2 regions of the Agromyces sp. CCNWLW203 genome follow, and region 1 is predicted to be linked to the other one. Evidence: riboswitches for the same ligand, from Rfam matches in the RefSeq annotation. Region 1 holds a riboswitch; the other holds the start of a gene.
What was found. A riboswitch is a leader RNA that binds a small molecule or an ion and turns the genes downstream of it on or off. The one in region 1 is predicted to bind thiamine pyrophosphate.

Region 1 (3,397 bases):
GTCCGGTCGACGACTCGGCGACGCCGATCCTGCACGTCGACATGGATGCGTTCTTCGTCTCCGTCGAGCTGCTGAAGCGGCCCGACCTGCGAGGCAAGCCCGTGCTGGTCGGCGGCACGGCGGGGCGCGGCGTGGTGTCGGCGGCCAGTTACGAGGCGCGTCGCTACGGCGTCAACTCGGCGATGCCCATGTCGCTCGCGCTGCAGCGCTGCCCGAACGCCGTCGTGCTGCGCGGCGACTACGCGAGCTACACCGAGTACTCGCGGCGGGTCATGCAGATCTTCGAAGAGGTCACGCCGCTCGTCGAGAAGCTCTCGATCGACGAGGCGTTCCTCGACGTCTCGGGCGCCCGCCGGCTCCACGGCAGCCCTGCCGAAATCGCCTGGGGCCTGCGTCGTCGCGTGCACGACGAGACCGGCCTCACCTGCTCGGTCGGCGTCGCGGCCACGAAGTTCGTCGCGAAGGTCGCGTCGAGCCGGGCGAAACCCGACGGCATGCTCGTCGTTCCGGCCGACCGCACGCTCGAGTTCCTGCATCCGCTGCCGGTCTCCGCGCTCTGGGGCGTCGGCAAGGTCACCGAGGAGTCGCTGACACGCATCGGGCTCCGCACGGTCGGCGATGTGGCGGCGATGCCCGCCGACGCGCTGGCACGAGCGCTCGGACCGGCCCTCGCCGCGAAGCTCGCTCATCTCTCCATGGGCGTCGACGCTCGAGACGTCGTCACGGGGCGCGAAGAGAAGAGCATCGGGCACGAGGTCACCTTCGGATACGACCTCACCGACCTCGAGCAGTTGCGACGCGAGCTGCTGCGCCTCTCCGACGACGTCGCGGTGCGACTCCGCCGCGCGGGTGTGGTCGGGCGCACGGTCGTGCTGAAGCTGAGATACGGCGACTTCCGCACCGTCACGCGGTCGCGCACCCTGGGCGAGCCGACGGATGTCGCGAGGCGCATCTACGACGAGGCGTCCGCTGCGCTCGGTGAACTCGCTGGCGACGGCGCCCGCATCCGCCTCATCGGCGTGCGGGCCGAGCAGCTGCGGCCCTCGGGCAGCGGCGCCATGCTGTGGGACCCCGACGAGGAGTGGCGCGAGGCCGAGCGCACGATCGACGAGGTGACGGCGCGGTTCGGGCGTGGTGCGGTGCGGCCCGCCTCACTCGTCAAGCGCGCAGCAGATCGGGTCGAGTCGACGCGTCGCAAAGATCCAGATGGCGGTGGCCTCCGCTGAATCCGCGTTCGGCGAATCCCGCAAGGGGTGGTTCACGGACGCACGCGCAGGTAGCGTTGGCACATGGCTGAACTCGTTCTGGAACTTGCCGAGACCGTCGCGGGCGTCGGCGTGAAGACCTCGTACGGCGATGCCGTCGACATCGACGGCACGACGGTCGTGCCTGTTGCGCTCGGGTACTACGGCTTCGGCGCGGGAAGTGGCTCGGATGGCGCCGGCGACCAGGCGGGCGGCGGTGGCGGCGGGGGTCTCTCCATTCCGCTCGGCGCATACGTCGGCCGCGCGGGCGATGTGCGCTTCGAACCGAACCTCATCGGGCTGCTGCTCGTCGCCACGCCGCTCGTCTGGGTCACCGGCAAGGCCCTTCGAATGGTGATCCGCGCACTCAAGCGCTGACGCCGTCCTTCGGTCGCGGCAGAGGCCGTCGCCGTCGTGGACCGCGCCATCGGCGTATACTCGTGCTCGAACACGGGAGTCCGGTGAGCCGGGCTGAGAGGAAGGTTCTCAACCTTCGACCGTCGAACCTGATCTGGGTCATGCCAGCGCAGGGAGGCTGAACACATCTCAATTTCCCGTGCCTCTTTCCACGAATCGAAAGGGCACGACAGTGCACACTGCAGCATCAGAAACCAGCAGCCCCTCCACACCCCGCAAGTCCCGCGACCTGCGCTGGCGGGTCGTCGACATCGTCGTCGCCAGCGTCATCGGCGTCGCGACCGGGCTCCTGTTCCTCTTCTGGAACAACGTCGGCTACGCCTGGTTCAGCGCGGCCGACGCGCTCACACCGGGACTCGGCGGCGTCGCCGTCGGCATCTGGCTCATCGGCGGTGTGCTCGGCGGGCTCATCATCCGCAAGCCGGGCGCCGCGCTCTTCGTCGAACTGCTCGCCGCGATCGTCTCGGCCCTCATCGGCAATCAGTGGGGCATCGAGACGATCTACTCGGGGCTCGCGCAGGGACTCGGCGCCGAACTGGTGTTCGCGATCTTCGCCTACCGTCGCTTCGGCCTGATGCCCGCGATGCTCGCTGGTGCCGCCGCAGGCGCCGCGGCGTGGACGCTCGAACTCTTCACCTCGGGCAACCTCGCGAAGTCGGCCGAGTTCCTCGGGCTCTACTTCACGACCGTCGTCATCTCGGGTGCGGTGCTCGCCGGACTCCTCGGCTGGCTCATCGTGCGCGGTCTCGCCGCTACGGGTGCGCTCAGCCGCTTCGCGGCAGGTCAAGACGTGGCACAGCGGGTCTGATCGTGGCAAACGATTCCGGTGCCATCTCACCCGCGCGCGTGGAGGCGCGCGGGTGGGGGTGGCGGCACGCCGGTCGTCTGCGATCGGCGCTCGACGGCATCGACCTCATCGTCTCACCGGGGGAGCGGGTGTTGCTGCTCGGCCCCTCGGGTTCGGGCAAGTCGACGCTCCTGCACGCACTCGCCGGTGTTCACGGTGGTGCCGAAGAGGGTGAAGAGACCGGCACGCTGCTGCTCGACGGCGAGTGGCCCGGCGCCGTGCGCGGTCGAGCGAGCCTCGTGCTGCAGGACCCCGACTCGCAGGTGATCCTCGCGAGGGTCGGCGACGACGTCGCGTTCGGGTGCGAGAACCTCGGCATCCCCCGCGACGAGATCTGGCCGCGCGTGCGCCGCGCGCTCGACGAGGTCGGTCTCGACGTGCCCCTCGACCACTCGACGAGTGCGCTGTCGGGCGGCCAGAAGCAGCGCCTCGCCCTCGCGGGTGCGCTCGCCATGCGCCCCGGGCTCTTGCTGCTCGACGAGCCGACGGCGAACCTCGACCCCGCGGGCGTCCACGAGGTGCGGCAGGCGGTCGCCCGCACGCTCGATCGCACCGGCGCGACGTTCGTCGTCGTCGAGCACCGCGTCGACGTCTGGATCGACCTCGTCACCCGCGTGGTCGTGCTCGGCCGCGACGGGCGACTGATCGCCGACGGCGAGCCGCATGCGGTCATCTCGGCGCAGCGCGACGAACTGCTGGCGGCCGGGGTGTGGGTGCCAGGGGCGCCACCGGCCGTTGCGGCCGCACGGCCCGCGCCCGCGGCATCCGTCGTCGATCTCGAAGCCTTCGATCTCGCGATCGGCCGTCGAAGCGACGCCGTCGTGCGCAGCGGGCTCTCGCTCGCCCTGCCGCGCGCCGCCTCGACGGTGCTCACGGGGCCGAACGGTGC
Region 2 (3,397 bases), on a different contig from region 1:
GCGAGGAAGCTCGCCGGCGGCACGTGCACTTCGCGCACCCCGCGCGTGTTCTGCGCCGTGAGGGCGGTGATCGCGGCCATGCCGTAGCCGCCGACGGCCGAGATCGACTTCAGGTCGGCCTGGATGCCGGCGCCGCCCGAGGGGTCGCTGCCGGCGATGCTCAGCACTCGTGCCGTCATCGCGCCGCCTCCCATCGGTTCGCGAGATCTCGGGAGACGGCCCGCGGGTCGTCGGCCGCGCAGATCGCCGAGACGAGGGCGACGCCCGCGGCACCGGCCTCGCGGAGCGGTGCGACGTCGGCGAGCGCGATGCCGCCGATCGCGACGCACGGCAGCTCCGACTCCGCGGCGAAGCGGCCGAAGCCGTCGATGCCGAGGGCCGGCGGATGATCGGGCTTCGTCGTCGTCGGCCGGATCACGCCGACACCCAGGTAGTCGACCGTGCCACGCGGCATCCGTCGCACCGCCTCGAGGTGGGCCGCCGTGTTGGCGGTGAGGCCGACGACGGCGTCGGGGCCGAGCCGGTCGCGCGCGACGACCACCGCGGCGTCGCCCTGGCCGAGGTGCACGCCGTCGACCGCGATGCCGCTCGCGCGAGCGGCGAGCGCGACATCGAGACGGTCGTTCACGAGCAGGGCCGCCCGGCCGTCGATGACCTCGGCGAGCGCTTCGAGCTGGGCGAGCAGAGCGGATGCCTCCGCACCCTTGTCGCGCACCTGCACCACGCGCACGCCGCCCGCGACGGCCTCGGCGACGACGGGCACGACGCCGCGCTCGCCGCAGAGGGCCGAGTCGGTGACGAGGTAGATCGAGAGGTCGAGCACGGTGCGCGCGATCATGCGATGCCTCCGCGAGCGGCGGCGAGCGTCGCGTCGTCGAGCGTTTCGGCAAGACACGCCGTGTCGGCGAGCGCGCCCGAGACGCGAGCCCGCTCCAGCACATCGTCCGGCCCGACCGCGGCGAGCGCATCGAGGAATCTCGGCGCGAACGTGCCCGGCCCAGCTGCGCCGGCGGCGGCGAGCTCCGCGGCCACCGTGTAGACGAGGGTCGCCGCCACGGCACCGGAGAATGCATCGTCGGCGATCGCGACGAACGCGGCCGTGATCGCACCGAGGGCGCAGCCGCCGCCCGTGACACGAGTGAGCAGCGCGTCGCCGTTCGCGATGCGCACGGTGGAGCGCCCGTCGGTGATGAGGTCGACGGGGCCAGACACGGCGACGACCGATCCGAACCGACCGGCGAGGAGTGCCGCGGCCTCGGCCGCTGCGTCGGTCGAGTCGGCGGCGTCGACACCGCGGCCGCCGGCTCCGACCCCCGCGAGGGCGAGGATCTCGCTCGCATTGCCGCGGATTACGGCCGGCCGCGACTCGACGAGCTCGTGCGCGAGCGCCGTGCGGATCGGCAGCGCGCCGATGGCGACCGGGTCGAGCACCCACGGCGTGCCCGAGTCATGCGCGGCGGCGACGGCTTCGCGAGCCGCGGCGCGCTGTTCGGGAGCCGGCGTGCCGAGGTTCACGAGCAGGCCGTTCGCGATCCGCGCGAATTCGGCAGCCTCCCCGACGATGTCGACCATCGCGGGGGCGGCGCCGATCGCGAGCAGGGCGTTCGCGGTGAATCCCGAGACCACGGTGTTCGTGATGCACTGCACGAGCGGCGTGGCCTCGCGCAATCGGTCGAGCAGTTGTGCGCTCGAGTGGGCAGGGTCGATGGACAGACGATCGCTCAATGCGACATCCCTTCGCTAGTTCGAACTAGATCAGGTTCGACGGGTGTGTTCTCAGCCATGCCCGCTTCGGGTGAAGCGGCGCACGGCACCCCGTGTCACTGCGAAGAAGCCTAGTGGCCGCGGCGGCAGCGGATGGGGAGGAGTGCCCATGGACGAGGAGCAGGGCCGCCCCGTACGTTCGGAGGATGAAGACACGAAGCACGCTCGCAGGTGCGGCCGCGGCGGCCTTGCTCGCCGTAGGCCTCATCGCCGCCCAGCCCGCGCAGGCACAGGTGCCCACGATCGATCTCGGAGCGTCGATCACGTTCTTCAACAACTGCGACCACCGCGTCGGCGTCTCGATCGCGACCGATTGGAAGCCCGGCGGCGTTCAGCCGATCGACGAGTACTTCATCCTCGACGCCGGTGAGAACCGGCACTTCGATGACCTCCAGCCCACTTCGTCGAACGGGACCCTGTACGCGCTCATGTACCGCGTCGCGGCCGACGGCAACGGCTCCGCGATCCTCAAGCAGGGCGTGCTGAGGCAGACCTACGCGGCGCAGGCCTGGTTCGCCTGCGGCTTCCCCGGCTTCACGCTCAAGTAGGAACCCAGCGAGGCGTGGGGCGTCGGACGCAGCTTCGCGATTCCCGAGCGAGTCGACCGTCGAGTTCGTTGAGCCGGCACCGGCGGTAGTCACCCCGCAAGGCCCGCCCTCGCGGCGACCCGGCACCGATGCACCGCTGACGGCACTGCTCGCGGGCGTCGTGCTGGCGCTCGGCGGGATTGCGCTCTCGGCCCGCCGGATGCGGCGCCGAACACGCGTGTAATTCCGGTTACGCCACCCGACGGGGCGCTCGGCAACGAGAACGGGGGCGGATGCCGCGTGGCATCCGCCCCCGATCGGTGCGCGTCGAGTCAGCTCACGCGACGTGCCCGTACGCGCACGACCGCGAATGCCGCCCCGCCCGCGACGAGCAGTGCGAGGGCCAGCCAGCCGAGCAGGTCGACGAACTGGACTCCGGTGGAGGCCAGGCCCGCGCTCGCCGCGGCAGCGCCTGAGCCGGCCGCGGCGACCGCGATCGACGACCTCGCGACCTCGACGCCGTCGATCGTGACGACGATCGAGTGCGCGCCGGCGGGCGTTGCGGCGGGGATGCTCCCCGTGAACGTGAATCCGCCGTCGCCGTTCGTCGTCACCGTGCCGAGCGTCTGCGGCGTCGAGTGGAGCTCGACCGCGAAGTCGTCCACTCCGGGGGCGAGGTCGTTGCCGACGACCGTGATGCGGCCACCGGGCACGAGGTCGCCGGTCACCGCCACCGACCCCTTCACGGTCGTCGGGTCCACGGCCGGCGGCGCCACCACGGTCACGGCGGTCGATGCAGCGGATGCCGCGGAGGTGCCGACGGCGTTCCGTGCGGCGACGGTCGCCGTGTAGTCGCCACCCGCGAGGCCGGTGAAGGTTCGCGTCGTGGTGCCGCCGGGCACCGAGACCGGGCCGCCGCCGTTCAGGGAGACGAGGTACTCCGTGATCGGCGAGCCGCCGTCGGCGGGTGCGGTCCACGACACGGTCAGGTCGTTGCCAGTGACCGTCGCGATCGGCGCGTCGGGCGTGGCCGGTGCCGTCGCGACGACCTCGGGGTCGTATGGCAGCGCCTCGAAGAAGGTGCCGAGCGCCGCGATCGCCTCATC

Region 2: it holds a riboswitch for thiamine pyrophosphate, as region 1 does, so the genes downstream of both, thiM (hydroxyethylthiazole kinase) here and VPH61_RS09645 (ECF transporter S component) in region 1, are expected to answer to the same signal.

The regions. Positions count from the first base shown of each region.
Region 1 covers NZ_JAZHYX010000003.1:315,242-318,638, reverse strand. The annotation lists gene VPH61_RS09655 (DNA polymerase IV) at 1-1,226, shown strand, start outside; gene VPH61_RS09650 (hypothetical protein) at 1,290-1,622, shown strand; TPP riboswitch at 1,685-1,794, shown strand; gene VPH61_RS09645 (ECF transporter S component) at 1,834-2,469, shown strand; gene VPH61_RS09640 (ABC transporter ATP-binding protein) at 2,472-3,397, shown strand, end outside.
Region 2 covers NZ_JAZHYX010000008.1:186,318-189,714, reverse strand. The annotation lists gene VPH61_RS17495 (bifunctional hydroxymethylpyrimidine kinase/phosphomethylpyrimidine kinase) at 1-179, opposite strand, end outside; gene thiE (thiamine phosphate synthase) at 176-838, opposite strand; gene thiM (hydroxyethylthiazole kinase) at 835-1,725, opposite strand; TPP riboswitch at 1,716-1,828, opposite strand; gene VPH61_RS17480 (hypothetical protein) at 1,911-2,312, shown strand; gene VPH61_RS17475 (fibronectin type III domain-containing protein) at 2,624-3,397, opposite strand, start outside.